Regions from separate parts of the Halorhodospira sp. 9621 genome, predicted to be linked through region 1. Evidence: predicted binding sites of a transcription regulator. Region 1 holds the regulator's gene; each other region holds the start of a gene.
The links. The regulator FliA, encoded in region 1, starts transcription of late flagellar genes. The targets are predictions, from matches to a motif close to GCTAAAGTTNNNNNNNNNNCNGCCGATA.

Region 1 (9,826 bases):
CGGCCCGGGTCACCGCCGCAGGCATGCCGTAGATGACGCTGCTCGCCTCGTCCTGGCTCCACACCCAGCAGCCGTTATCCTTGAGCAGCCGGGCCCCTTTGGCCCCGTCGGAGCCCATGCCGGTGAGCACGATGCCCAGCACCCCGCCCGGGGCCAGCCGGGCCAGCTCGCTGAAGGCGATGTCGACGCTCGGCTTGTAGTGGTGGTCACTCTGCCCCTCGTAGGTGTAGACGCTGAGTGCGCCGCTACGCCCGCGCACCCCCAGATGCCGGCCTCCGGGAGCGAGCAGGACCTCGCCCGGGCGCAGCATGTCGTCATCGGCCGCCTCACGCACGCGCACCTGGCAGAGCTCGTTGAGACGCTCGGCGAAGGCCGGCGTGAAGGAGGCCGGCATATGCTGGATCACCAGCACGGGTACCGGGAAGCTCGCTGGCAGCCGCGTCAGCACCCGCTGCAGGGCCACCGGACCGCCGGTGGAGCAGCCGATGACCACCGCCTGCAGGTCGGCCAGGCGCGGAGCGCCGCGCGCGCCCCGCCGGGGGCCTGCCGCGGGGGCAGTGGCAGGCTCGGCTGCCGGGGTCGGGGACTCGGCCGGGGACTCGGGCGCGAGCTCGCCGCCCGTCCTCCGCCGGGTCGACGGCGCCGTCGAGGCAGGGGTGCGCCGGGGTCGGTCGGCCTCACCGCCAGCCGGAGGGGGTGTCGGGGCGGGGGAGCGGGCCTGGGAGGCGGCCGCCTGCCCGCCCCGGGAACCGCCGCCGCGACGACCGCCGCCAAGCTCCACCAGCCGCTCGCAGAGCTGCCGCTGGACCGCTTCCATATCCCCGGAGAGGTCGGCGAAACGCTTGGGGATGAAATCGGCGGCGCCGGCCTCCAGCGCCTCGATGGTGGCCCGTGCGCCCTCGTGGGTGAGCGAGGAGAACATCAGGACCGGGGTGGGCCGGCGCTGCATGATCTCGCGGACCGCCGAGATGCCGTCGAGCTCGGGCATCTCGATGTCCATGGTGATGACGTCCGGGCACAGGCGCTGGGCCAGGGACACGGCCTGGCGTCCATCGCCAGCCTCGCCGCAGACCTCGAGACGCGGGTCCTGCTCGACCATGGCGCGGATGCGCCGGCGGAAGAAGCCGGAATCGTCGACCACCAGAACCCGAATGCTCACCCAGTCCTCCTCTACGAGCGACGCGCGCCCCGCGCCCGGGCGGCCTACAGCCGCTTGCCGTAGGCCTTGATCAGGCTCGGGATGTCGACGATCAGGGCGATCTGCCCGTCGCCGGTGATGGTCGAGCCGGCCAGCCCCGGCAGGCCGTGGAGCAGCGCGCCCAGGGGCTTGATGACCACCTCCTCGAGACCGATGACCTCGTCGACGACAAAGCCGACGGCCTGGTTGCCGACGATGACCGTGATGACCTGCCGCTCGTCCTCGGCCTCCTCGCCGTTGGCCATCTCGCGCTTGGTGGTGAGCACCGGCTCACCGGCCTGGCTGAGCCAGCGCTCCAGGAAGAACAGCGGCATGGCCTTGTCGCGGACGATGGCCACCAGGCGGTTGTTGACCACGTTGGTGCGCACGTCCTGGAGTTCGAAGATCTCGCGCACCACGGACATGGGCAGGGCGAACTTGCGCCCGGAGACCTTGACCATCAGCGTCGGCAGGATGGCCAGGGTGAGCGGCAGCTGGATGCGCATGACCGTGCCACGGCCCAGCTCGGAGTCGATGTCCACGGTGCCGTTGAGCCGCGAGAGACTGTTCTTGACCACGTCCATGCCCACGCCGCGGCCGGAGACGTCGGAGATCTCCTCCTTGCTCGAGAACCCGGCGTGGAAGATCAGGCTGTACGCCTCCTTGTCATCGAGCCGCGAGGCCGACTCCTCGTCCATCATGCCCTTTTTCACCGCCAGGCCGCGCAGCTTGTCCGGGTCCATCCCGCGCCCGTCGTCGGCGATGGTCAGCAGGATGTGATCCCCCTCCTGCTCGGCGGACAGGGTCACCGTGCCCTGGCGGGGCTTGCCGGCGGCCTCGCGCTCATCCGGGTACTCCACGCCGTGATCCACGGCGTTGCGCACCAGGTGGACCATGGGGTCGGCCAGGGCCTCGACCATGTTCTTGTCCAGGTCGGTGTCTTCGCCGCGGGTCTCCAGCGTGACCTCCTTGTCGAGTTGCCGGGCCAGGTCGCGGATCACCCGGGGGAAACGGCCGAAGACCTTCTTGATCGGCTGCATGCGCGTCTTCATCACCGAAGACTGCAGGTCGGAGGTGACCAGCTCCAGATCGCTGACCGCCTGGCCGAGGCGATCGTCGTCGAGCTCGTTGCGCAGGTTGGAGAGGCGGTTGCGCACCAGCACCAGCTCGCCGACGAGGTTCATGATCTCGTCGAGCTTGGCGGTATCCACCCGCACCGAGGCCTCGACCTTGTTGCCGCCACCCCCGGCATCGGCACCCGTGCCACCCTTGTCGGCACCGGCACCACCACCGCCCCCACCACCCTGGCCGCCGCCGGCGGCCGGCTTGCGGGCGGGGGCATCGGCCTGCGGCGCCGCCGGGGTCGACTCCGCCGCAGCGGCCGGCTCGGGCTCCCGGGGGGCCGCCGGCGCGTCGGCCGCCTGCGGCTCGCCCGCCTGCGGCTCGCCAGCCGCGGCCGCGCCGGGTGGGGGCGGCGCCGAAGCGCTTTGCGCATCGTCGCCCGCGCCTTCGACCGCCGGCGGCGACGCGTCCTTGCCGGGCGCTGCTCCGGGGCCGTAGAGGCTGTCGAGCAGCTGCTCGAACTCCTCCTCGGTGATCTCGTCGTCCCCGCCGCCCGAGGCCGGTTCGGCGGCCTCCGCGGCCGGATCCTCGGCCACCGGCTTGCCCTGGTGCTGACCTTTGCCGTGGAGCTCGTCGAGCAGCTGCTCGAACTCAGCGTCGGTGATCTCGTCGCCGCCTCCGGAGGTGGCGGCCTCGTCGCCGTCGTCCAGGGCGGTGAGCAGCTCATCGAACTCGGCGTCGCTGTCGTCGCCGGTCTGCTCTTGCTGGGAGGCCGGCTGCTGCTCCTGCGCTGCCCCTGCGGCGGCGGCCGGCGGCGCACCGGCATCCGCCTGCTTGAGCCGGTCGAGCTCCTGGAGCAGCTCCGCCGAGGCCGGTTCCGGGTCGCTGCCGTTCTCGATCTGCCCGAACTGCGCGACCACCACATCGAGCGCGCGCAGGACGGTGTCCATCAGCTCCGGCGAGACCTGCTTCTCGCCATTGCGCAGCAGGTTGAAGACGTCCTCGGTGCGGTGGCAGACCTCAACCAGCGGATCGAGCCCGAGGAACCCGGCGCCCCCCTTGATGGTGTGGAAGCCGCGGAAGACCGAATTGAGCAGATCCTGGTCCTCGCCGTGCTGCTCCAGATCCACCAGCTGCTCGCCCAGCCGGTCGAGGATCTCCCGAGACTCGACCAGGAAGTCCTGCACGATGTCGTCGTCGAGGTCGATGGCCATGCTCGGCCTCCGCTGTTGTTGGGCTTCTCGGTGCCCGGGCTAAAACCCCAGGCTCGACAGAAGATCGTCCACTTCGTCCTGCCCGCTGACCACGTCGTCGCCACCCTTGCCGGGCATGGTCGGCCCCTCGCCGCGGCGCATCCGCTCGCTGGCCACCTCGGCGTCCTCGGCCGGCCGGGTGGAGGGCTGCTGGCCTTCCTCCTCGAAGCGCTGCCCGGAGATGCGCACCAGCTGGACCAGGTTCGACTCGACCTCCTCGACCAGGGCGATGACCTTGCGGATGATCTGCCCGGTCAGGTCCTGGTAGTCCTGGGCCATCAACGCCTCGTTGAGCTGATCGCTGATCTGCCGGCTGTCTGCCTGGACCCGGTTGAGGAAGCCATCCAGCTCGCGGGAGAGCTCGCGGAAGTCCTCGACATTGAGCTCGCGGCGCTGGAAGGCCTGCCAGCGCTCCGCCAGCCGTGCCCCCTCCTCGGCCAGCTCCTGCGCCAGCGGCGCACTGCCCTCGATCACCGTCAGGGTGCGGTGGGCGGCCTGCTCGGTCATCGTGATGACGTAGTTCAGGCGCTCGCGGGCATCGGGGATCTCCTGGGAGGTGATATCGGCCAGGCGCTCGTCGTAGTTGAACGCCTTGATCGCCTCGTGCAGATCCCGGGTCAGCGTCCCCAGCTCGCGGAAGAGCTCGGTCTCCCGCAGGTGGGTCAGGTCGTCGATGACCGTCTGGGCACCCTCGCTGTCCCCGGCGTCGACGTGCTCCAGTAACTGCTGCGCGGCGCGGCGGTACGCCTCGAGGTCGGCGCCGCTGCTGCCCTGCTCCCGGCGCATGCTGCTCATCCCCCGCCTGCCTGGACCCGCTCGAAGATCTTGTCGATCTTCTCGCGCAGCGTCGCCGCGGTGAAGGGCTTGACGATGTAGCCGTTCACCCCGGCCTGCGCCGCCTCCATGATCTGCTCGCGCTTGGCCTCGGCGGTGACCATCAGCGTGGGCAGGTCCTTGAGATTGGCGTCGGCACGGACGTGCTTGAGCAGTTCCAGACCGGTCATGCCCGGCATGTTCCAGTCGGTGATCAGAAAGTCGATCCCGCCCTTCTGCAGGATGGGCAGCGCCGTGTTGCCGTCGTCGGCCTCGACCACGTTGTTGTAGCCGAGTTCGCGCAACAGGTTCTTGATGATCCGCCTCATCGTGGAGAAATCGTCCACAACGAGGATCTTCATGTTCTTGTCCGCTGCCACATTGCCCCCCTATCTCGAGGCCTTGCCAAAGCCGTGCTACGCCGTTCGTTCCTGCTGCTCGCGCCGCCACTCCCCGAGACGGTTGCGCAGCTTGAGCATGATCCGGCCGTGGATCTGGCTGACCCGCGACTCCGAGACCCCGAGCACCTCGCCGATCTCACGCAGGTTGAGTTCCTCATCGTAGTAGAGCGCCATGACCAGGCGCTCGCGCTCGGGCAGCTCCCGGATCGCCTCGGCCAGCTCGCCCTGGAACGCCTCGTCCTGCAGCATGGCCAGGGGGCCGGGGTCGTGCCCGGCGGGCTCGTGGGGCTCGCCGGTGCCCGGATCCTCCTGGTCGATGCTGAAGACCTTCGCCGAGGACACATCCTGCAGGATATTGTGGTATTCCGCCACCGAGATCCCCAGGGCCTCGGCCACCTCGTGGTCGCGGGCATCCCGCCCGGTCCGGTGCTCGATGCTGCGGATGGCTTCGGCCACCTCGCGGCCCTTGCGGTGGACCGAACGCGGCGTCCAGTCGAGCCGGCGCATCTCGTCGAGCATGGCGCCGCGGATGCGGATGCCGGCGTAGGTCTGGAAGCTCGCCCCCTGGGAGGAGTCGTACTGGCGCGCCGCCTCGAGCAGGCCGATCATACCGGCCTGGATCAGGTCCTCGAGCTGCACGCTCGGCGGCAGGCGGCTGGCCAGATGGTGGGCGATCCGCTTGACCAGCGAGGCGTGGCGGGTGACCAGATCCTCGTCGCCCTGCTGTGCCACCGCGGTGTACATCGCGTGACCATTCATCAGGTCACCTCTCCCCCCATGCTGCTGTATTCGATCAGTCGCTCGACGAAGAACTCCAGGTTCCCGGTGGCCCCCGAGGGGGTCGGCCACGCGTCGATTCGCCGCGCCAGATCACCGAACGCCCGCGCCGAGGGGCTGTTCGGGTAGGTCTCGACCACCGGCTGCTGCTTCTGCACCGCCCGGCGTAGGCGATCATCCTCCGGGATGGCGCCGATGAAGTCCAGGTTCAGGTCGAGGAAGCGCTCGGTGGCCACGGCCAGCTTCTGGTGCAGCATCTGCCCCTCGCGGCGGCTGCGCACGCGGTTGGCGACCAGGTGGAAGCGCTCGACCCCGTAGCGGTTGAGGACCTTGATCAGGGCGTAGGCATCGGTGATCGACGAGGGCTCATTGCAGGCGACGATGACCAGTTCGCGGCAGGCGCGCACGAAGCTGACCACGCTCTCGGAGATGCCCGCCGCGGTGTCGACGAGCAGCACATCCACCTCGCGCTGGAGCTCGCTGAAGCAGCGGATCAGCCCGGCGTGCTCGGCGGCGGTGAGCTCGGCCATGCGCTGGGTGCCCGAAGAGGCGGGCACGATGGTAAAGCCGCCGGGGGCCTCGACGAGGACCTCATCGAGGCTCGCCTCGCCGGCGAGCACGTGGGAGAGGTTGAGCTTGGGCGACAGGCCCAGGGCCACGTCGACGTTGGCCAGCCCCAGATCGGCGTCGAAGAGCATCACCTCCTGGCCCATGCGACTGAGCGCAGTGGCCAGATTCACGGAGACGTTGGTCTTGCCGACCCCGCCTTTGCCGCCGGTGACGGCGACCACCTTGACCGGTCTGGTTTTCGCCATCCTGCGCAACCCCGCCGCCTGATCGAGGCCTGGCTCTGTCAGGAACATGCGCCTCCCCCACCGAGAGCCAATGCCAGGGCTTCCTCGTCGGCCTCCTGAACGTGCTCGTCCAGCAGCGCACACGCCCGGTGCACGAGTGTATCACCCCTGGCCGCCTGAAGGTCTTCCGGCACCCGCTGCCCCACGGCCAGATAGGCGATAGGCAGCTTGGTGCGCAGGGCGCAGGTCATCGCCCCGCCCAGGCTGGAGGCCTCGTCGACCTTGGTGAAGATGCAGCCCACCGGCTCGGCGCCGGCGAAGGCGCTGACCGATTCGGTCAGCGTCGCCATCTGGGTGGCCGCTGAGAGCACCAGGTAGGTCTTCACCAGCCCCTCGGCGCTGCCCAGGGTCTTGAACTGCTCGGCCAGACGCACGTCGCGCTGGCTCATGCCCACGGTGTCGATGAGCACCAGGCCGCGGTCCATCAGATCGTCGACGATGGTCCGCAGCTCATGGCGGTTGGTGGCGGTGTAGACGGGCACATCGAGGATGCGGGCGTAGGTCAGCAGCTGGTCCTGGGCGCCGACCCGGTAGTTGTCGGTGCTCACCAGTGCCACCTGCTCGCGGCCGTGGCGCAGGGCGTAGCGCGCCGCCAGCTTGGCCACCGTGGTGGTCTTGCCGACGCCGGTGGGGCCGACCAGGGCGTAGACCCCGCCGCGGTCGACGATCTCGTCGCCGGCGATGGGCAGGTGCCGGGCGATCAGGGCCAGCGCCTTGCGGAAGGCGGTGTCGGGGTTCTCGTCGCCGCCAATGTGATCGGCCAGCTTGCGGCTGACTTCGGTGCCCATGCCGAGATCCGTGAGCCGTTTGATCACCGTGGCTCGGGCCGGGTGGCGGTGACCCATGCGGTTCCACTCGAGCAGCGAGAGCTGGTTCTCGAAGAGGCTGCGCAGGGTGCGGATCTCCTCGCGCATCTCCTGGAAGGCCGGCTCCTCCTCGACGCGACGGCGGCTCGCACCGGAGCCACCCCCGGTAGACGGGCCCTCCTGGTTGCCGGCGCTGGCCGCCTCGGCGGCGGCCCCCATGGCGGCGGCGTGCTCGACCCCGCCGAGCCCCTGGCCCCGGTCGCCACCGGGCTCGCCGCCGCTGGCCGCCCCGCCCCGACCACGCGCCGGCCGGGAGGCCGGCTCGCGTCGCGGCTGCTCGGCGCGCTTGCGCTCCACCTCCTGGTGCTCGCGGCTGAGGGCGTCGAACAGTTCGGCGTCCTCGTCGGCGCCGCCGACGCGCAGATCGATACGCGGCTCGCGGCGCTCGCCGCCGCTGCGCTCCTGGCCGGAACTGCGATGGGCGGCCGCGTTGGCACGGGCCCGCTCCGCCGCGCCGGTGTCGATGCGCGGCCGCCCGCGGGACGGGCCGCCCCCCTCACGCTGCGGCAGGGCGTCGTCGGCCACCGCACCACCGGCGCGCAGACTGCGCAGGCGGGCCAGTGCCGCCTCGCGAGCACGGCCGGCCTCATCCTCGGCCGGCTCCGCCTGCCCGGACGGCTCGTCCTCGGCGGCGGGCAGGTCCGGCTCACCGGGGCGCGGGCCCGGCGAGCCGTCCAGGGGCGGGATCTCGGCGGCCCGCGGATCCTGCGCGCGGGCCGCCGCCTGAACGGCGCGCTCGTCGTAGTCCACCGCCGAGATCACCTCGACGCCGCCGTCGACATTGCGCGACGAGATCACCACGGCATCCGGGCCGTGCTGCTCCTTGACCTTGCGCAGCGCCTCGCGGGTATTGGCGGCGAAGATTCGCTTGATTCGCATGGTGCGTTACCCCTGCTTGCCCGATTCCTCCTGCCCCTGACCGACGTTGGCGATGATGCGCACCTGCCGGTCATCCGGGACCTCGTTGTAGGACAGGACGTAAAGCCCCGACGCCACGTTGCGGGACAGCCGCCGCAGCCAGTGGCGCAGCGGCGGTGACGTCAGCAATACGGCGGGCTGACCGGCGGCTTCTTGACGCTCCGCCGCCTGGGCGATCGAGCGCTGCATGCGCTCGGCCAGCCCGGGCTCGATGCCGCCGCCCCCGTCCCCGGCACCCTGCACGGAATTAAGCAAGAGTTGTTCCAGCTGCGGCTCCAGGGTGATCACCGGCACCTCGCGCTGCATGCCGACGATCTCCTGGACGATCATGCGGCTGAGCGCCTCGCGCACGTGCTGAGTCAGCTGCCCCGGGTCCTTGGTCTTCTGCCCGTGCTCGGCCAGCGCCTCGACGATGGAGCGCATGTCCCGGATGGGCACGCCCTCCTCGAGCAGATTCTGCAGCACCTTGACCACCGTGGACAGGCTCAGGGTGTTGGGCACCAGCTCCTCGACCAGCTTGGGCTGGCTCTGGCCGAGCATGTCGAGCAGCTTCTGCGCCTCCTCGTGGCCGAAGAGCTGATGGGCGTTGCGCTGCACCTCCTGGGAGAGATGGGTGGCGATCACCGTGCTGGCGTCCACCACCGTGTAGCCCAGGGTCTGCGCGTAATCGTGCTGCGACGGCTCGATCCACACCGCGTCGAGACCGAAGGCCGGATCCTTGGTCGGCGTCCCGGAGAGCTCGCCGTGGACCGTCCCGGGGTTGATGGCCAGCTCGCGGCCGGGCTGCACGTCGCCCTCGGCCACGGGTACGCCGTGGATGCTGACCCGGTAGACGTTGGGTCCCAGATCGAGGTTGTCGCGGATGTGCACCGGCTGGACCAGGAAGCCCAGGTCCTGGGAGAGCTTCTTGCGCACCCCCTTGATCCGGGTCAGCAGCTGCCCGCCCTGATTGCGGTCGACCAGCGGGATCAGGCCGTAACCCACTTCCAGGCCCACCGGGTCCACCGGGGGCACGTCGTCCCAGGTGAGCTCTTTCTGCTCGGGGTCCTCCCGCTCGGCATCGGCCTGCTCGGATGCCGCGGGCTGCTGAGCCGCGGCGGCCGCCTCGGCCTCGCGCCTGCCGGCGTACCACGCCCCCAGCGCGCACAGCCCGGCGAAGAAGAGAAACGGCACCGGCGGCAGCCCCGGCGCCAGACCAAGCAGGCCGATGATCCCGGCGACGACCCAGAGCACCCGCGGGTTGCTGAACAGCTGCTCCATGATGTCGTCGGTCATCCGCCGCGTATCCGAGCGGCGGGTGACCAGGATGGCCGTCGCGCTGGAGAGCACCAGCGAGGGGATCTGCGCCACCAGGCCGTCGCCGATGGTCAGCAGGGTGTAGTTGCGGGCGGCCTCGTCGGCCGGCATGCCGTGCTGGGTCATGCCGATGATCAGCCCGCCGACGATATTGATCAGCAGGATCAGGATGCCGGCGATCGCGTCACCGCGGACGAACTTGGCGGCACCGTCCATGGAGCCGTAGAAGTCGGCCTCCTGCGCCACCTCCTGGCGCCGGTTGCGCGCCTCCTCCTGGCTGATGATCCCGGCGTTGAGGTCGGCGTCGATGGCCATCTGCTTGCCGGGCAGCGCATCCAGGGTGAAGCGCGCCGAGACCTCGGAGATGCGCCCGGCGCCCTTGGTGACCACGACGAAGTTGATGATCACC
Region 2 (9,826 bases), on a different contig from region 1:
CGCCGCGGGCCTGGGCGACTCGGTCGAGGAACCCGTCCATGAGCAACTGCACCAACCGGTAAGGGTCGGCGTAGGCCGTGCTGGAGTAGGTCCCGACTTGTTGGTATTGGTTTATGCCGCGATGCATGCTCATATCCCGTTCCTACTCTTGGGGGTAGTTGGTTCGCGCTCTATCCTTTTAGCGGCTGCTACCCATGATCCTTGAGGGCGGAACCTCCGTTCCGGAAGCTTCTGACCGCTTAATCCCGACTGTTCATGGCCGCCAGGCGCTGCTCGAGGAACTCCGAGGTCTGATTGAGTTCAGCGACCCGCGAGTCCATCCGCGAGAACTGGCTGCGCAGCTGCTCCTCGCGCCGCTCCATGCGCCGGTCGAGGCGCTCGCGATCGTCGGCGATACCGTCGAGGCGGCGCTCGACCCCCTCGGTGCGCATGTCGATCACGCTGTCGCGGCCGAGGGCGTTGTCGAGCACCCCCTCCAACCGCGACATCACCCCGCTTTCCGGGTCAGTCATCATGCGCGTGACCAGCTCCGAGTGCTTGCCAACCATCTGTTGCAGGCGCTCGCCATCGAGTTCCAGGGTGCCGTCCCGGTTGGTGCGCACACCGAGATCCCCCAACGATGAAATCGGCGCCCCGTCCAGGGCCTCCACTGGCTCGTTGAGGGACCGGCTCAGCTGCGAGAGGAGGTTGCGCAGGGTATGGTCCCCCTGCAGCGGGCCGGCCTTCTCGGTCTCGGGGTCGTAGTCCGAGAGCTGGTTGAGCTGCGCCCGGACCTGATTGAACGAGTCGACCAGACGCTGGATATTCTCTTCGGCCAGCCCGGTCTGCTGTTCGATGGAGATGCGGCTGCGCCCCTCGTCCTGGAGGCTGATGGTGGCGCCCTCGATGGCCCCCTCGATGCGGTTCTCAGGGCGGGTGACGCGCATGCCGTCGATGGTGACTACGGCGTCGCTGGCCGGGCGGATCTCCTGAAAGGCGCCGGCGGGCTCGCCGGTCTGGGGATCGGCGACGTTGTACTGCAGGGCGGAGAGATCGCCCTCGTCCGCTTCCGGATCCTGCTCGGCGCGGATCTGGGTAATGGCATTGGTCTGACCGGTCTGCTCGGTAGCCAGGGCCAGCCGCGGCCCGGCGCCATCATCGACCACCGAGGCGCGCACGCCCTCGGCCTGGGCATTGATGGCGTCGCGGATGCCGAGCAGGGTGGCCGACTCCTCGTCGATGGTGACCGCCTGCTCGTTGCCCTGGCCGTCGGTGATCATCAGCCGGCCGGTGCCGACCGGATCGGCGCTGTCCTCGAACACGCCGCTGGCCGTGGCGATGCGCTGGGTCCGCGCCAGCTGCTCCACCTCCACGTCGTACTGGCCCGGGCGCGCCTCCTCGCTGGCCGAGACCCCGGCCACACTGGTGTTGCTCGATTCCGCATCGATGCCGGAGTAAGCGCCGGGATCGCCCAGCCCCTGGACGGCCTCCTGGAGTTCGCCGATGACCCCTCGCATCTGCCCCAGGGCCTCGAGCTTCTCCTGCAGTTCTTCCTCGCGCCGGCCCAGGCGCTGCTCCGTGGGTGCCCGCTCGGCCTGGACCAGGTCTTGGACCATCTTGTTAGTGTCGATGCCGGAGCCGACGTCCATCTGGCTCGGCATGTTCGGCATCTGATCCAGCGGTGAGACCATATCGGGTCACCTCTCGAGGTATCGCTAGCGGGCCTGCCCGGTGGACCCTTCCGGCGGCGGATGCGTTCCGGCCACGCTCAGGCCTCCCCGTTGAAGAGCAGCCCCTGAACCTCGCGCATGCGCGCAGCGATGGCCAGCATCTCTTCCGGGGGGATCTGACGGACCACGTCGTCGGTGCCGCGGACGTAGACAGTGACCACCGTCTTGCCGGTGTTGTCGTCGACCCGGAACTCCAGGTCCCGGCCGACGCGCTGCATGAATTGCTCCATGCGCTCCACCGCCCGGGCAAGCGCCTGGGGATCCTCCGCCTTGAAGTGATCCAGCGGCTCGAGCTCGGACAACGGCACGCGGGAGCGCTCTTCCGTCTCGGCGGCGGGGACCGGTGCTGCCGTGTCCTGCTCGGGGGCAAGGCGCCCCCCGTCCCCCTGCTCGGTTGGCCGCGACCAGTTGATGCTGCTGGTCACGGAACTCACCTTGTGCATTTCACTCATACAGCCTCCCGACCGGCCCTGCTACCAGGCCCCTGGGCCGGGTTCCGGAAGGCTCCCCGGAGGTCCCGGCCGTCGTTACTGCTGCAACAGCTGTGCCACTTGCTGCGGGATCTCGTTGGCCTGACCCAGCACCGAGGTCCCCGCCTGTTGCAGGATCTGCGTCCTTGTCATCTCGGCCGTCTCCTCGGCGAAGTCGGCATCCAGGATCCGCGAGCGGGATGCGCTCAGGTTCTCCGAGGAGATGTTCAGGTTGTTGATGGTGGCGTCAAAACGGCTCTGGATCGCGCCCAGATCGGCCCGGGTGTTGTTGATCTGCTGCAGGGCGAAGTCCACCGCCACGATGGTATCGGAAGCGGTCTCGCGGGTGCGCACATCAACCGGGTCGACCCCGCCGATGGTGTACGCCTCCGCCTGCAGGTCCTCGTAGTCATCGCCGGGCTGCCAGTTCTTCAGGCCGATCTGCCCCAGGTCTGCATCGTCGTCGCCATCCACCGGTTCGACCCGCAGCTCGCCGCCGATCTCGGTGGAGAGGGTGATGCCGCGCTCGACGATGAGCCCGGTGCTCTCCTCGTCGGCGCGATCCAGCCCCTGGCCGATCTCGGTCCCACCAACACCGATGGCATCTTCGGCGTCGTCCGAGAAGTACTCGAGCTCGAAGTCGCTGTTGGAGACGAAGGACCAGCCGTTTTCCCCGTTCTCCAGGCGCACCCCGGTCTCCGAGGCCCGGTCGTTAACCCGGGCGGCCAGTTCGCCGATGTCCGTGACGCTCTCGTCAAGCTCGATGGCGTGGTCGTTGATACGCAGCTGACCGCGCTCGCCCTCACCCAAGCCGTCAAACTCTACCGCCTGGGTCTCGGCCCGGTCGGCGCGCATGGCGGACACGCCGGTTTCGGCCTGGCGCTCGTTGATCTCGCGCGCCACGTCGTTGAGCCCGCGCGCATCGCCCAGGTCGATCTCGTGACCGTTGACCTGCAGCCCGCCCGGGAGCTCCACACCGGGACCACCGGCGGCCTGATGCACCGCCCGCCCCTCGGCCACATTGGCGCCCAGGTTCTCGGCGCGGACGTCCACGCCGCCGGCGTTAATGGTCTGGCCGCGGTTCGGCCCGACCTGGAAGACCAGCTCGCGCAGGGTGCCGTTGAGCACGTTCTGCTGGTTGAACTGGGTTGTCTCGGCGATCCGGCCGATCTCCTGCACGGCGGCCTGCACCTCGCGGTCGAGCGCGGCGCGATCCGACGGCGAGTTGGTGTCGTTCGCCGCCTGCACCGCCAGCTCGCGGACCCGCTGGAGCAGGTTGCTCATCTCTTCCATGGCGCCTTCCGCGGTCTGGGCGAACGAGATGCCGTCGTTCGCATTGCGGGCGGCCTGATCCATGCCGTTGATCTGGCCGGTGAAGCGCTCGCTGATCGCCAGCCCAGCCGCATCGTCCCGGGCGCTGTTGATGCGCAGCCCCGAGGAGAGCCGCTCCAGGGCCACCTCCTGATCGCCCCGGGAAGAATTCAAGTGCCGTTGCGCGTTCAGCGATGCAACGTTGGTGTTGATCACCTGTGCCATGACCCGTCTCCTCACGTCTGACGCCGTTACGGCGCCGTTTCGCTGACCCCAGCACGAGCGAACCTGTTCGCTTGGGCTCGCGTCTCGCGCTCTTGCCCAAACGTATCGGCGCTCCCTGGCAAAGCTTTAACGGTTCCGTTGTCCACCAACGGTCACCGCCGGGGTCGGCCCGCGTGGGTTCAGGTCATGGCCCGGGGTCTCACCTCCTTCTCTTTATCCGCGTCCGTTCACGGAAGAATCCCGAATCTGCTGCGGGTCATGGCACCGGTCTCGGGGTCAGCGAGCCGGTGGCGGAGCCCGGGGGGTCAGCCGGGCTCCGCCTCGGGTCTTACTGCAGCAGGGTCAGGACGTTCTGCGGGGCCTCGTTGGCCTGGGCCAGGACCGAGGTACCGGCCTGCTGCAGCACCTGGGCGCGGGTCATGGCGGCGGTCTCGGCCGCGAAGTCCGCATCCAGGATCCGGGAACGGGAAGCTTCCATGTTCTCGGAGACGTTCTGCAGATTGCTGGTGGTGGCCTCGAAGCGGTTCTGCACCGCACCCAGGTCGGCCCGGGCGTCGTTGATCTGCCCCAGGGCGAAGTCCACCGTACGGATGGCGTCATCGGCGTCGGTCCGGGTGGCCACGCTCAGCGCATCCGGCCCGCTGACCCGGTGACGGCTCATCTCCATTTGCTCGTCGGACATCCCGAGCGCCCCGAGGGTGTCGGCGTCACCATTGACGTCGATCCGCTGGCCCAGGTCGGTGGAGAGTTGGATGCCGCGCTCGAAGCGCATCCCACTCTCCTCGCCTTCGAGCCCGAGATCGCCGATGGGGCTGTCGTCACCCGGCTCGATGCGGAAATCGGACTCGGAGACGAAGCGCACTTGGTCGCCGTCCATCTCGGCACGGACGCCGGTGTCGCCGGAGGCGGCGTTCACCTCGTCGACGAACTCGCCGACGCCGGCATCCTCACCGATGCTGATGGTGGTGCCGTTGATCTCCAGGCTGGCGCCACCGTCATTGTTGAAGTCGAACGACTCGGTGGTGGCCCGGTCAGCGCGGAACGCCGTCACACCGGTGGCACGGGACTGGGCGTTGATGGCGTCCATGGCGTCGGAGACGTTGCGCGAGCCACTGACGTCAATATCCAGCCCGTTGATGTTGATCGAGCCATCCAGGTCCAGATCGCCGTAGTTGCCTTCCTCATCGAGAACGCGCTGCACCGCCTGCCCCTCGCCGATCTCGGCGCCGAGGTTGTGGCCACGCACATCGACACCGCTGGTGTTGATGCTCTGGGCCCGGTTGGCACCCACCTGGAAGACCAGCTCGTCGAGCGACCCGTCCAGGATGTTCTGGTTGTTGAACTGGGTGCTGGAGGCGATCCGGTCGATCTCCTGCACCGCCTGCTGCACCTCGGCCTCCAGGGCCTGGCGGTCCTCGGCGGTGTTGGTGTCGTTGGCCGACTGCACCGCCAGCTCACGAACCCGCTGCAGGAGGTTGCCCATCTCCTCCATGGCGCCCTCGGCGGTCTGGGCGTAGGAGATGCCGTCGTTGGCGTTGCGCTCCGCCTGGTTCATGCCACCGATCTGCGAGGTGAAGCGCTCGCTGATCGCCAGGCCGGCGGCGTCGTCGGCCGCGGAGTTGATCCGCTTGCCCGAGGAGAGCCGCTCCAGGGCCTGCTGCTGCTCGCCCTGACTGGCGCTCAGATGCCGCTGACCGGTGAGGGACGCAATGTTGGTGTTGATGACCTGTGCCATTGCCTTTGCTCCTTGTGCTCCGCTGTTTGGAAGGCCCCGGCGGCGAGCTCTTGCCGCCTGCCGGTACCCAGTCTTTCGCCTTCACTTACCGTATCGGCGATCGGCGGCAAGGCTTTACCCCTTTGGCGGCAAAAATTTTCCATACGCGGCAATCCGGTGGCACAGAGCGGCAAGCAGGGGCCACATCCTCGTATCTGACTGTTTGGGCAGGGTATTCAGGGGCAGCATGTTGCCACGACAGGCAACCGAGAGCACCACGGAGGGTGACCCGACGGCGGCGGGCGGCAAGCGCAGCGGCAAGAGCGGGTCGCGCCGCGACCCGTGAGGCGGGCAAAAAAGTGCCGGGGAGGATGCCCTCCCCGGCAATCAGGCGCCGATCGTTCGGCTGGAGGAAGCCGCCAAGGCGGCAGGCATGAGCACCCCCTAAGCTACGGGTGACCCGTGACGTGGGATCAGAAGTCGACGCGCATCCCCGCCCAGTAGGTCCGCGGCGCGCCGGGCCGTGCCCCCGCCGGGCGGTGGTGGGCGACGTAGGTCTCGTCGGTGAGGTTCTCGATGCTCCCGAGCAACCGCACATTGTCCATCAGCTGATAGTGGGCGGAGAGATCGAACAGCCAGCGGGAGTCGATCTTCAGATCGTCGTAGTCCCGATCCGCCAGCGCGCGGGTCTCGGAGACGTAGTTGGCGTTCAGGTTGACGCGCCAGTCAGCCTGGCCCACGCCGGCACTGAGGTTCAGCTGGTGCTCGGGGATCTCCGGCAGGCGGTCACCCTTGCGGGCGTTGGCCAGCTGATTGGGGCCATCGTCGATGTCTTGACGAAACTCGCTGTCGGTGAAGGTGTAGCTGACGCTGACCGGGAGCTGGACGGGCAGGTCCTGGCTCTGACCCAGATCGTGCATCCACAGCGCCTCCAGGCCCCAGACGTGAACCTCGCCAGCCGAGACCAGTTCATCATCGGTCTGGCAGGCCCCGCCGACGTTGGTGCACTCGTAATTGATGTTGGAGTAGTCGTTGAAGAAGCCGATGACCTCCGCCTGGGTATACATGTCGCTGAACCGGAAACCGGCCTCGTAGTTGACGCTGCGCTCCTCATCGGCCTGCGGGTCGGCACCCGACGGCGCGAACCCGCGGTGGACCCCGCCCAGGACGCTCCACTGATCATCGATGGCGTAGGTGGCGCCCATGCCAGGGACCCAAACCCGATAGGTGTTGGAGTAGGAACCGTCCGCATCGAGGTTGGCGGTGGTGCGCCCCGGACCATCCCACTGCTTGCGATCCACATCGATGTTCTCGTAACGCACACCAGGAACCAGGGTCCACGAACCGCGCTCCATGGTGTTCTGCACGTGGAACGCATAGGCCTCGGCGGAGGTGACCCGATTGGTGGTCTCACCCGGTTCCTCGTGTTCGTCGAGAACCATCATGCCGTTCTGCATCTCGAACGAGTCCTGCCACTGCTCGCGGTCCTCCTCGTCCTCGTGGTAGCGGAAGCCCACCTCCATGTCGTGATCCCAGCCGAAGGCCTGGAAGAGGTGGCCGGCCTGCACCTGGATGCCCTGGGCGTAATACTCGCGATTGTTGGCGCGGACGTTGCCGCGGGCGTCGTCGTCAATGCTAAGCCCCGCGTCATAGGCGGTGTCGAAGCCACCGAGGATCCAGGCCAGTTCGTCTTCGTGGTCGCCCGGGTCGCGGAGGATGTCGGAGATGCCCGTAAAATCACCGCTACCGCCATCCACCTCATGCAGCTTGTACCAGTTGCGCACGGTATCGGTGCGGTAGAGCGTGGTGGTGACGTCGGTATCCACCGTGGGCTGGAAGTAATGGCGGACCTGGTAGAGGTCGTTCTCGGTGTTGATCTCGTCGAGCTGCGAGCCCGCGTAGCGCCGGTGTGGGTTGTCGTCGAAGTCGTCGGGGAGCAGGCCCAGGTAGGTGTCGTGGACGGTCCGCCGATCGCGCGCGTATTTGAACTCCACCTCCTGGTAGACCTCGGCGGTGGGGTCGCTGGCCCACATCCCCTTGGCGACGAAGTTGTTGCGGTCGAAGCCGGTGTTCGGCACCGGATTGTTGGGCTTGTTGGACTGATCCCCGGAGAGCGGATGGTCGAGTTCCTTGAAGCCGTCGCTCTGCTCCGTGTAGCTCTCCAGCAGCCAGCCGAACTGCCCCTCGCGGCCGCCGATGTGGGCGTGGGCGCGCCGCCCGTTGTCCGAGCCCAGGCGCCCCTCCACCTTGCCGGAGCGCTCCTGGGGGATCGGCGTGGAGGTCATGTTCAGGGCGCCGCCGACGGTGTAGGGGCCGTGCTTGATGGCGCTCGAGCCCTTGCGCACCTCGACGTTGTCCATGCGCCCCATGGGCGGAAAATAGTAGGCCGCCGGTGCGGCGTAGGGCGCCGGCGAAGCCGTCAGCACCCCGTCCTCCATGACCGTGATGCGCGCGTTCCGCTCCGGGTTCACGCCGCGCATGCTGATGTGCGGGAACTGGCCGTAGCCCTCCTCCTCCGCGACATTGACCCCGGGGATCTGGCGCAGGATGCGGTGCGGATCGGTGTACCCCTGCCGATCGATATCCTCCCGGCTGAGCACCTGCGCCGAGCCGGCGGTATCCTGCACCCGGTCCGGGCCACCGGTGATCATGATGCGATCGAGCAGGCGGGTCTCCGCATCGCCGGATTCCGCGTGCGCCGCGCTCAGGGCGCCCCCTGCCAGGACCGCAGCAGCCGCAACCCCCCAAGGCCTTACTGTCTGACTCATAATCCCCTCGTTCTGTTATCCGTGCCGATGTGCGCAATACGTATACTAGTGATAACGATTCGCGTTTCCAAGAGACGGCCATGCCGCCGGCAGGCCTTTCCCATCGGCGTTTTCGATAACCGGAACCCCAAGGGATTGACTTTGCGCAAACCCGGGCGGCCACGGCACCCCTCGGACCGGCACCAGCGCGGCACGCCGGCCCGGCCAGGCAACGCATTGGCGGGAGAGACTAGATGTAGTCGAACAGGGAGAGGTTCTGCACGCGGCCGAAGGTGGATTGGGCCGCCTCGAGCCCGGTGAGCTCCTGGTTGAAGCGGCCGGTGGCCTCGGCGTAATCCAGGTCGCGCTCGTCGGAGGTGGCCTGCTTGAGGTCGATGATCGCCGCCTCGTTGCTGGCCTTCTCGCTATCGAGGGTGGACAGGCGGGCGCCGATCTCCGCCCGCACCCGGAAGGTGTTCTCCATGGCCAGGTCCAGATCGCCCAGGGCGCGGTCGGCGGCGTTGCGGAAGTCGGGCCCCTCACCCTCCTTAAGGGCGCCGATGAGCTCATTGACGGTGGCGAAGATCGACTGGGATCGGCTACCGGTGACCGTGAACCGGTCGCCGTCCTCGAACCCCCCCTGGCCCGGATCGGGGTTGCCCTCGATCTTCACCCGGACGCCGTCGTCCACCTCGATGGTCGCCCCCGGCTCATACAGCGGGGCGTCCTCCACCGCCGGCGGCCCGCCGTTCTCGCCGTTCACCCACTCCCAGGCGTTCTCGTCCTCGGGGTTGTGGGTGCGTTGGATGGCGTAGCGGGTGTTTCCGTCCGCGTCCTCGGCGAAGCGCACGCGGTACTGCTCGGCATCCAGGCCCCGGACCTTGCCGTCGACCACGCTGACCACGCCGGTGCCGCGGTTCTCCTCGCCCTGGAAGGCCTGGTACTGGCCGTTGCCGTCGGGGACCTTCATGAAGGCGTCGAAGCCGGAGTGATCCACGCCGATCTGGCGTCCGGGCCCGATGCGCACCTCGCGGCTGTTCTGGTCGCCGTGGTAGGTCACGTGGCCATCGGTGCCCATATTGAACGGCTGGGTGCGGGTGCGCGAGCCGGAGAAGAGATACTCCCCATTGCCGTCGCGGCTGTTGCCGAGTTCCACCAGCTGCTTGTAGCGCTCCTCGATCTCCGCGGCGATGTAGCTGCGGGTGTCGGCGTCCTGGCTGCCGTTGGCCGCCTGGACGGTGAGTTCGCGGATGCGCTGGAGCTCGTTGCCGGCCTGCTCCAGGGCGGACTCGGACATGGACAGCCGGGTCCGCGCCAGATCGCCGTTGCGGTTGAACCGCTCCACCGACTCGGTGGCCCGTTTGAGATCCAGGGTGCGCGCAGCCGAGGTGGGATCATCCGACGGCCGCAGCACCCGGCGCCCGCTGGAGAGCTGGGTCTGCGTGTCGTTGATCTCGCTCTGCTGGCCGGTCATGTTCTGAACGGCCGTGTTCTGCATGTGGCTCGTGGATACGCGCACGGCTCACCCCCTTAGCGACGCACCGCGTTGAGCATCTCCTGGAAGACCTCGTCGGCACTGGTGATGATCTGGGCGGCGGCCTGGTAGGCCTGCTGATACTCCATCATGTTGGCCGCCTCCTCATCCAGGTT
Region 3 (9,826 bases), on a different contig from region 1:
TGGCCCCGCCGCCCGGCTTACCGGATCCGCCGTCACCGGCGTTCGGCGGTTTGGGGGCCTTCTGGCCGCCACCGGCGGCCCCGCCCATCAGTTGGCTCGGATCGAGCATGGTCGCTCCTCCCGGATTCAGCGGCCGAGGCGCAGGGTCTCGAGCATGAGATCCCGCGAGGTGTTCATGACTTCGACGTTGTTCTGGAACGACCGCGAGGCGGAGATCATGTTGGTCATCTCCTCGACGGAGTTCACGTTGGAGCGGTAGACGTAGCCGTCGTCATCCGCCTGCGGATGGTGCGGCTTGTACAGCGGCTCAATCTCGGCGTCGCTCTCCACCACACCCGGCATGAAGACCGGCACGCTGGGCGACGGGCTGGCCCAAGGGTCGCCGGCCGCCGGCACACCGGCGGGCTCGCCGCCAAAGAACTGACGCTGGAAGCTCACCGGGCTGACCCGATCCACCGGCCCGCCGGATTCGGCCCAGCCGGGGGTTTGCGCCGGCTGCGGTCCGCCGCCCTGCGGATAGCCGCCCTGGGCCTGGTGGAGCGCCGCGGCGAAAACCGGCTGCCGGGCGCGGTACGCCTCCTCGGGGCTGGAGGCGACCGTCTCGGCGTTGGCCAGGTTGCTGGCCACGGTGTTCAGGCGCAGCTGCTGGGCGTTCATCCCGGTGCCGGCGACGTCGATGGCGTGCATCAAGGACATGTTCGCTTACTCCCCTCGGATGGCGCCGGTGAGCTTCTGGATCCGGCCGTTGAGGAAGTCCACGGCGGCCTGGTAGTTCACGGCGTTCTCGGCGAACTTGGCCTGCTCGACGTGCATCTCGACGGTGTTGCCGTCGAGCGAGGCGGCGTGGGGCTCCCGGTATAAAGATTTCGGATCGCCTGCCGCCATGGTGGATGAAGGCGGCGGTTGCACGTGCTGCGCATGCGTCGCCTGCAACGGCTGGGGCTGCGGTTCGCTGGCCTGGCGCATGGCCTCGCGGAAATCCATATCACGCGCCTTGTAGCCGGGCGTGTCCGCGTTGGCGATGTTCGAGGCGAGCAGCTCGTGCCGCTCGCCGCGCAGGCGCATGGCCTGCTCGGGTACCGAGAAGGCCTGATCGAAGCCGATCCGCATGGCGGACTCCCGTGGTGTTCGTTCACGGGACCTTTATGCAGATCGCGTGCCAGGCACGCGGGGTTGGCGGATCAACGACTAAGCCGGAAGAAGGCGGCAACGGGCGGCAAGCGCTTGCCGCCCGGCGGCAGGGTCTGTCCGTCAGCCGCGGCGCCGGTAGACCACACCGCCATCGAGGCGGACCAGCTCGAACTCGTCGGAATGCCGGGCGAGGGACTCCGACGCCCCGACGATCAGGTACCCGCCCGGGCGGGTCACCTCGGCGATGCGCTGGACGATATCCCGCCGCGAGTCCCAGCCGAAGTAGATGAGCACGTTGCGGCAGTAAACGATGTCGAATCGACCCAGACCGGCGTAGCTCTCCAGCAGGTTGTGGACGCGGAAGCTGGTCCGCCGGCGCACGGCGGGCTTGACCTCCCAGGTGTTCTCGCCGACGGCATCGAAGAACCGCTGCTGGCGTTCCGGCGCCAGCCCGCGGCGCGCCACGTTGGCGGTATAACGCCCCCGCCGCGCCTCCTCGACCATCGCGGTGGAGATGTCGGTCCCGAGGATCTCGGCCTCCATACGCCCGCCGCTGTCGTTGTACTCGTCGACGGTCATGCTGATCGAGTACGCCTCCTGCCCGGAGGAGCAGGCCGCGGACCAGATGCGCACCGGCCAGACGCGGCGGCGCTCCATCTCGGGGAGCAGGTGCCGACGCAGGACGTCGAAGGGGAAGCGGTCGCGGAACCACTGGGTCTCGTTGGTGGTCATCGCCTCGATAACCCGCCCCTTGAGATCGGCGGTGGGGCGCTGCTCGAGCCGCTGGACAAGGGTGGCCAGATCCGGGATGCGCTCGGCCTCGAGCAGCGGCCCGAGCCGGCTGGCCACCAGGTACTGCTTGCTCGGCCCAAGGACGATCCCGCAGGCGCGCTCCAGGAACCGTGCGAACGCCTGGTACTCCTCTTCACCCACGGAAAGCGCGGCCAAACCGTCCTCCTTGCATGCTCATCCCCCTCGCTCGGCCAGCCGGGCGCCGACCCGCTCGGCCAACTCCCGGGAGTGGAACTTGGCCAGGAACTCGTCGGCCCCCACGCGACGCACCATCTCGGTGTTGAAGACACCGCTGAGCGAGGAGTGGAGCAGGACGTGGACCCCGGCAAGCCCCGGATCCTGCCGGATCGATCGGGTCAGGGTGTAGCCGTCGAGCACCGGCATCTCGATGTCCGAGACCACCATCAGCAGATCGTCGAGCCCGGAGGGATCCTGATCCTTCCAGGTGCGCAGCTGCTCCAGCGCCTCGCGGCCGTTGTTCTTGGTGACCACGCGCACACCGATCTCCTCGAGCGTGCGCTTGATCTGCCCCCGGGCGACCGCCGAGTCGTCCACCACCAGGACCTTGTAAGCCTCGGAGCCCTCGGCGTGATCCACGCCACCGCCCTCGGTGACCTCCGGATCGGCGCCGCCGGCACGCTGAACCTCGGCGAGGACCTTCTCGACGTCGACGATCTGGATCATCTGCCCGTCGTAGCGCGCCACGGCGGTCAGGTAGCTGCCGGCGCTGCCCCCGCTCGGCGGCGGCAGCACGTCCTGCCAGTTGATGTTGACGATCCGGTCCACCCCGCCGACCAGGAACCCCTGGACCTGACGGTTGTACTCGGTGACGATGATGTAGTTGCCTTCTTCCTTGGTGATGGCGCCGTTGCCGGTGGCGTAGCTCAGATCGAGCACCGAGAGGGTGTGGCCGCGGACGTAGGCGATGCCGAGGGAGGCCGGATGGGCATGCGGCACGTAACTGAGCTCCGGGGCCGGTATGACCTCGCGGACCTTGAACACGTTGATCCCGTAGCGCTGCCGCCCCTCGAAACGGAACAGCAGCAGCTCCATGCGGTTATGGCCAGCCAGCTGGGTCCGCTGGTCGACGGAGCTCATGATTCCGGCCATCGCTGACGGCTCCCTTATCGGCGTACGTCCCGGGGGCTGGCCCCCGCCCGTTGGCGTCATGTTAATCCGGTAGCCGGATCAGGGAAAGCGGCCGACGCCGCGGCACACCCTTTGCATATTTCTCCGGAGGATCACCAACCGAATGGAGGTTGCGCGCGGACCGATGAGCAGACCCGCCGGCGCCACCCCCGCCCGCAGGGTCGGGCGCAGTGCGCGACCGTCGCCCGCCTGGCGCCTGGCCGTCGTATTGTTGGCGCTGACGGTCCTGGCCCCGGCGGCGGCGCAGGCCAGCACCCAGTCGCCGGAGGCCATCCGTGAGACGGCGGAGGTGTTCCTGCGCGAGGCGCTGGCCGGCGAGTACGACGAGGTGGAGGTCGAGGCCCGCGGGGTGGACGGCCGGTTGAAACTGCGTGCGTGTGACGGCGAGCTGGAGGGGTTCATCCCCCGCGGGCGCAGCCCCCACCAAGCCGGTACCGTGGGGGTGCGCTGCAGCGGAGAGGCACCCTGGACCGTTTACGTGCGCATGGAAACCACCTTGAAGACGGAGATGGTGGTGGCCGCACGCAGCTTGCGCCGCGGACAGCGGCTCGCGGCGGCGGATCTGCGCACCGCTACGCGGGATGCGCGCCGGGTCCGCGGCGAGTTCTACCGCGACGCCGGCGATCTGGTCGGCCAGGAGGTACGCCGGAGCCTGCGCGAGGGGGTGGCCGTGACCGGCAACCACGTGCAGCCCCCGACGCTGGTCGAGCGCAACGACCGGGTCACCATCGCCGCCGGCCGGGGCGATGCCATCCAGATCAGCAGCCGTGGCCGCGCCCTGGAGCACGGCCAGAAAGGCGACCGGATCCGGGTGGAGAACCTGGACTCCGGACGGGAGATCCAGGCACGGGTCGTCGGCGAGGGCCAGGTCCGGGTCGGCGATTAGGCCGCAGGCGGCGGGAGTTGCCGTCAGTGGCAACCTGGGTCACAGTAACCGGAACCAGGACTCAAGTTCCTGCCCGGGCCGCCGATAGATACGGATAGCACGGGTCCATGCAGGCCAGGGAGCGGCGCTGCAGCCCGCATAGGAAAGGTTTTGAGGAGAGCCCGATGTCCAATCCGATCGAAGGAGGGGGTCCGCGCCCCGTCGGACCCGCGACCGCCCAGCCGGGCAAGGGCCCGAAGAGCGGCGGCGCCGACGAGGCGTCGAACGCCCCGCCCCGGGGCGCAGGCGGCGCCGACGAGGCCGAGACCTCGGAACGACTGCAGACGGTCCGCGAACGCATCGACCAAACCCCGGAAGTCGACCGGGATCGGGTCGAAGCCATCAAGGAGCGGATCGCCAACGGCGACTACCCGGTGGACGCCGAGAAAGTCGCCAAGAAGTTCGCTGAGCTTGAGGCGCTGGTCGAGTCGTGATGACGCCGGCGGAGCACGGCCGCTCTGACCGCTTTCCGCGCCAGACGCTGGACGCGGAGCTGGCGCAGCGCCTGGCCGTGCGCGTCGAGCGCTGCCAGGCGCGCGCCGGGGAACTCGCCGCCACCCTCGAGGCCGAGGCCCGGCAACTGATCGACCGGGACCTGAACGGCTTCGACGAGCTCCTGCGCCGCAAGGGCGCCCAGGTCGAGGCCCTGGAAGAGGCCGAGCAGCAGCTGCGGCGGGTTCTCACCGAAGCCGGCTATCCGCCGGGGACCGCTGGCGTGCGGGCGGTGTTGCGTACTGCACCGGAGTCGCTGCGCTCCGCCTGGGGCGAGCTGGAGCAGTTGCTGCGCACCATCCAGGCCCGCAACGAGGCCAATGGCCGCCTCATCCACCGCAACCTCGACCATACCCGGCGCCTGCTCGACCTGGCCACCGGCGCCCACGAGCGGGCCGATGAACTCACCTACGGCACCCACGGCGGCTACACCGCCAGCGACCGCTCCCGGCGCATCACGCGCGCCTGACAATACCCGCTCCGGCAACCTCCGAACCGGGCCGCGGCCCGCGTGCTATCTTCAGGGGATGGAACGACGGAGGCAGCCATGACCGAGATCGACCCTGCCACGGCCAGCCACGAAGCGATCCGCCCCCACCACGCCGAGCACGCTGCCGAGCAGCGTCGCCAGGAGGCCCTGCGCCCGGAACGGGACGGGGAGACAACGGGGACGGAACGGATCCGGGAGGAGCGCACCGAGGCGGCCGGCAACCGGGATGCGGAGTCGGTGCGCGCCAGCGACCCGGTGGCGGTCAACGCCTCGGGGCCGGATTCGGCCACCGGCGAGGTGCCACGAGATCGGGAGGAAGCCCGCGCCCTGGCCGAGGAGACCCGGGAACGGATCCTGGACAATCCGGAGCGGGCGGCGGAGTCCGTGCGCGATACCGCCCACGAGCCCGCCGCCAGCCGGATGAGCCGGGCAATCGAAGCCCTTAGTTGATCTTCTCCTTGATGCGCGCCGCCTTGCCGCTGAGCTCGCGCAGGTGGTAGAGCTTGGCCTGGCGCACGTCGCCGCGGCGCTTGACCTTGATGCTCTCGATCTGCGGGCTGTAGGTCTGGAAGACCCGCTCGACGCCCTCGCCGTGGGAGGTCTTGCGCAGGGTGAACGAGGAGTTCAGGCCGCGCTTGCGCTTGGCGATGACGACACCCTCGAAGGGCTGGACGCGCTCGCGACCGCCCTCACGCACCCACACCTGCACCAGCACGGTGTCGCCCGGGGCGAACTCCGGCACCGTGTGCTTGCACGCCTCGATCTGCTCGCGCTCCAGTTCGTCGATGACGTTCATGACGATTCCCCTCGGTTCTACGTTTCTTCGTGATCGTTGCCGGCCCGCGCCCCTGCGCGGTGCTCGACGATGAATTCATCCAGCAAGCGGCGCTGCCGCTCGTCCAGCTCCCGCCCGGCGAGCAGATCCGGGCGACGCAGCCACGTCCGCCCCAGGGCCTGCTTGAGCCGCCAGGTATCCACCGCCCCGTGATCCCCGGAGCGCAGCACCTCCGGCACCCCCTGCCCTTCGTAGACCTCCGGGCGGGTGTAGTGCGGATGGTCGAGCAGCCCGGTGGCGAAGGAGTCCTCGGCCGCCGAGTCCTCGTGCCCGAGCGCCCCCGGGACCAGCCGCGTAGTGGCGTCGATGGCGACCATGGCGGCGAGCTCGCCGCCGCTGAGTACGTAGTCGCCGATGGACAGCTCCTCGTCCACCTCGGCCTCGAGCAGCCGCTCGTCGATGCCCTCGTAGCGGCCACAGAGGTAGATCACCCGCTCGCGGGCCGCCAGGCGCGCCACCCCGTCCTGATCCAGCCGCGCCCCCTGGGGGCTGAGGTGAATCACCCGGGCCGGGCGCGGATCCGCTGCCCGAGCCGCTTGGATGGCCCGGCGCAGCGGCTCGACCTTCATCACCATGCCGGGACCACCGCCGTAGGGCCGGTCGTCCACGGTGGCGTGCCGATCGGTTGCGTAGTCCCGCGGGTTCCACGCAGCCAGCTCGATCAGGCCCCGCTCGGCCGCCCGGCCGACCACCCCGAACCGGGCCACCTGCTCGACCATCTCCGGGAAGACGGTGACGACGTCGATGCGCCTAGAATTCGGGGTCCCAGTCAACCTCGATGACGCCTTCCTGCTGATCGACCCGCTGAACGACGTGGTCGAGGGTAAACGGGATCAGCCGCTCTCGCTCGCCGCGCACGACCATGACGTCGTTGGCGCCGGTCTCGAACAGGTGGCTGACAGCCCCCAGCTCGACGCCGTCGACGGTGCGCACCGCCAGCCCCTGCAGATCGACCCAGTAGTATTCGCCGGGATCCGGCTCCGGCAGCAGCTCCCGCGCTACCGCGATGTCGCTGCCAACCCACTGCCGCGCTTCGTCGCGATCATCGATGCCGGCGACCCGGGCGATCAGGCCTTTGCCCTGCTCCTGCCCCGCCTCGAGCCGAACAGCCCGCCAGCCGTCGGCGGTGGCCAGCTTCCAGTCGGCGTAAGCGAACAGGTTGGTTTTCGGCTGGGTGTAGGAGTAGACCTTGACCCACCCCGCCACACCGAACAGCCCGACGATCCGGCCGACGACGACCCGCCTGGGCTCACGATCCGGCATGGACCGCGGACCGGCTTACTGAGCCGGTTGCTCGGCGCGCTCGGCCTGCCGGATCAGCTGAGCCGCACGCTCCGTCGGCTGCGCACCCTTGGCGATCCACGCCTTCGAGCGCTCGACGTCCAGCTTCAGCGGCGCCTCCTGCCCCGAGGCCACGGGGTTGAAGTAGCCCAGGCGCTCGATGAAGGCGCCGTCCCGCGGCTTTTTCGCCTCGGTAACTACGATGTGGTAGAAGGGCCGCTTCTTCGCGCCCGCCCTTGCCAGTCGAATGGTAACCATATGCGCCCTTGCGATTCCCGTTACGTTGAGTCATCGGCCCCGCGGCGGGGCTTCTGATACGTACTTGAGTAAACCGGGCATTGTACTCGCTTTGTCACTGAAGGGAAGGGTCTGCACGGAGAAAAGCGCCTCGCTCAGTCGGCGCCGTCCTCCGGATCGGCGTTGCTGAAACGCCTCAGCAACCGATCCCGGTAGCCCTGCTCGGCGACGTACAGGGCATCGGCGTCGTGGCCGCTGCGCTCGAGCCGGGCGCGCAGCAGCGACAGCCGCCGCTCGGCCTGGCTGCGCTGCTCCGCCGCCTCGGCGGAGGCATCGGCGTAGAGGGCGTCGATGAGGTCCTCGAGGCTGCGGATCTCCTGGCGCTCGGCCAACTCCGGTGGGATGCAGTTGGCGTTCTTGAGCACCCGGTAGGCGGTGCGCAGATGCTCGGGGATCATGGAGTCGTCATCGAGCTCCAGCGGCTGCCCGGCGCCGGGCAGGTCCTGGAGCTCGCCCTGCTCCACGGCCTCTTCCAGTCGGCGTTCGGCAATCCGGTCGATGAGGCTCATAACACGCCCTCCCAGAAGGCCTTCACATCCTCGACACGGCGGGTCAGCGGCATCGCCGGCAGGCTGTTGCGGAACAGTCGGCCGTAGGGTTTGCCGAGCAGGCGCGGGTCCGCAATCATCAGCACGCCGCGGTCGGCGTCGTCGCGGATCAGGCGCCCGGCCCCCTGTTTCAGGGCGATGACCGCCTCGGGTAAGAGGATATCGCGAAACGCCACCCCGCCGGCATCCTCTACCGCGCGCTGCCGGGCGGCGGTCACCGGATCTCCCGGGGCGGCGAACGGCAGGCGGTCGATGATCACCGCCGAGAGCGCCGCCCCGCGGATGTCCACCCCCTGCCAGAAGCTCGCCGTACCCAGCAGGACGGCGTCGCCGGCTTGGGCGAAGGCCTCCAGCAGCCGCCCCTGCGGGGCATCGCCCTGGACCAGCAGCGGTCGCCTCAGGGCCGTCTCCAGCTGCTCGCGGGCCAGGCGCAGCGCCCGATGACTGGTGAACAGCAGGAAAACCCCGCCCGGCGTGCAGTCGATCACCTCGCGGGCCCGCGCCACCACCGCCTGATCGTACCCCGCCTGGTTGGGCAACGGGAGCCCGCTGGGGCAGTAGAGCAGGGACTGGCCGGCGTAGTCGAACGGACTGGGCAGCTGCTCGGTGCGCACCGTATCGGCCAGCCCGAGGCGGCCCCGGAACGCAGCGAAGGAGCTACCCACCGCCAGCGTGGCCGAGAGCAGAACCCAGGCATCGGCCTCCCGCTCCATGTGCCGGCGAAAACTGCCGCCCACATCCAGGGGTGTCCGGTGCAGGGCGAAACCCCGCCCGCGGGTCTCGTACCACTGGACCTCGCCCTCCGCGGGGGCGAGGAAGCAGCCGAGGGCCTCCTCCAGCTCACCGGCGCGCCGGTGGCACGCCTCCAGCTCGGGGCCACGCTCGGCCACCAGAGCGAGGGCTTGCTGCAGGCCAGCCGCTGCCCCGCGCAGGGCTTCGGCCGCCTCGGCGCCCCCCGATTCGGCCACCGTGTACCAGGCATCCCGCTGCTCCCCCCCTTCCAGGGCCAGGCGCAGCCCGGCGACCGCCGCCTCCAGGGTATCGATGGCCGCGCGCAAATCCGGCATGTCGCCAGCTTCGCGCCGGTCGGCGATACGCACATCGCGAACCAGATCGCGGATCGCCCGCGCCGAGACCGAGTGACCGAAGAAACGCGCGGCCGTGTCCGGGAGCAGGTGGGCCTCGTCGAGGATCACCGCTTCCGCCTCGGGCAGCACGGCCCCGTAGCCGGCATCCTTCACCGCCCAGTCGGCCAGCAGCAGGTGGTGGTTGACCACCAGCACGTCGGCCTCGTGGGCACGCCGGCGAGCCTCGTAGAAGAAGCACGTGTCGTAGGCCGGGCAACCCTGACCGAGACAGCGCTCGGGCGTGGCGGTGATGCGCTCGGCCACCCCCTCGACGCCCTGCGGCGCCTCGGCCAGGTCGCCGCTGTCCGTCGCCCGCGCCCACTCCGCCGCCGTCTGGATGGCCGCGACCTCGTCGGGGGCGGTGAACGGCCCTTCCTCCACGGCCCGCTGCAGCCGGTAACGGCACAGGTAGTTGGCCCGCCCCTTGAGCAGGGCGGTGCGCATCGGCTGCGGGGATGCGCCCTGCAGCGCCGCCCGCACCCGGGGCAGATCGCGGTGGTAGAGCTGATCCTGCAGGGTCCGGGTGCCGGTGGAGATGATCACCCGGCGGCCGTCGAGGAGCGTGGGCACCAGGTAGGCGTAGGTCTTGCCGATACCGGTGCCCGCCTCGGCCACCAGCACCTCGCCGTCGGCTAGCGTGTCGGCCACCGCGGCGCCAAGCTGCAGCTGCCCCGGGCGCGCGGCGAACCCTTCGATGGCCCGGCTGACCGCCCCGCCGACATCGAGTTCGGCGACCACGGCCCGGGCGAAGGCTCCCCC

Region 2: the regulator FliA is predicted to act here: its motif matches at 5,542-5,569, upstream of LRF89_RS08455 (flagellin N-terminal helical domain-containing protein).
Region 3: the regulator FliA is predicted to act here: its motif matches at 4,018-4,045, upstream of flgM (flagellar biosynthesis anti-sigma factor FlgM).

The regions. Positions count from the first base shown of each region.
Region 1 covers NZ_JAJNRD010000020.1:24,463-34,288, forward strand. The annotation lists gene LRF89_RS09675 (protein-glutamate methylesterase/protein-glutamine glutaminase) at 1-1,159, opposite strand, end outside; gene LRF89_RS09680 (chemotaxis protein CheA) at 1,204-3,453, opposite strand; gene LRF89_RS09685 (protein phosphatase CheZ) at 3,493-4,278, opposite strand; gene cheY (chemotaxis response regulator CheY) at 4,284-4,667, opposite strand; gene LRF89_RS09695 (RNA polymerase sigma factor FliA) at 4,722-5,465, opposite strand; gene LRF89_RS09700 (MinD/ParA family protein) at 5,465-6,298, opposite strand; gene flhF (flagellar biosynthesis protein FlhF) at 6,337-8,082, opposite strand; gene flhA (flagellar biosynthesis protein FlhA) at 8,089-9,826, opposite strand, start outside.
Region 2 covers NZ_JAJNRD010000015.1:39,617-49,442, reverse strand. The annotation lists gene fliS (flagellar export chaperone FliS) at 1-127, opposite strand, end outside; gene fliD (flagellar filament capping protein FliD) at 240-1,670, opposite strand; gene LRF89_RS08465 (flagellar protein FlaG) at 1,748-2,161, opposite strand; gene LRF89_RS08460 (flagellin N-terminal helical domain-containing protein) at 2,237-3,715, opposite strand; gene LRF89_RS08455 (flagellin N-terminal helical domain-containing protein) at 4,044-5,450, opposite strand; gene LRF89_RS08450 (TonB-dependent receptor family protein) at 5,903-8,197, opposite strand; gene flgL (flagellar hook-associated protein FlgL) at 8,427-9,695, opposite strand; gene flgK (flagellar hook-associated protein FlgK) at 9,707-9,826, opposite strand, start outside.
Region 3 covers NZ_JAJNRD010000015.1:21,256-31,081, reverse strand. The annotation lists gene LRF89_RS08405 (flagellar hook assembly protein FlgD) at 1-109, opposite strand, end outside; gene flgC (flagellar basal body rod protein FlgC) at 127-696, opposite strand; gene flgB (flagellar basal body rod protein FlgB) at 703-1,110, opposite strand; gene LRF89_RS08390 (CheR family methyltransferase) at 1,252-2,079, opposite strand; gene LRF89_RS08385 (chemotaxis protein CheV) at 2,098-3,033, opposite strand; gene flgA (flagellar basal body P-ring formation chaperone FlgA) at 3,197-3,958, shown strand; gene flgM (flagellar biosynthesis anti-sigma factor FlgM) at 4,123-4,431, shown strand; gene LRF89_RS08370 (flagella synthesis protein FlgN) at 4,431-4,958, shown strand; gene LRF89_RS08365 (hypothetical protein) at 5,037-5,429, shown strand; gene rplS (50S ribosomal protein L19) at 5,422-5,775, opposite strand; gene trmD (tRNA (guanosine(37)-N1)-methyltransferase TrmD) at 5,793-6,587, opposite strand; gene rimM (ribosome maturation factor RimM) at 6,565-7,077, opposite strand; gene rpsP (30S ribosomal protein S16) at 7,093-7,353, opposite strand; gene LRF89_RS08340 (DnaJ family domain-containing protein) at 7,488-7,901, opposite strand; gene LRF89_RS08335 (ATP-dependent DNA helicase) at 7,898-9,826, opposite strand, start outside.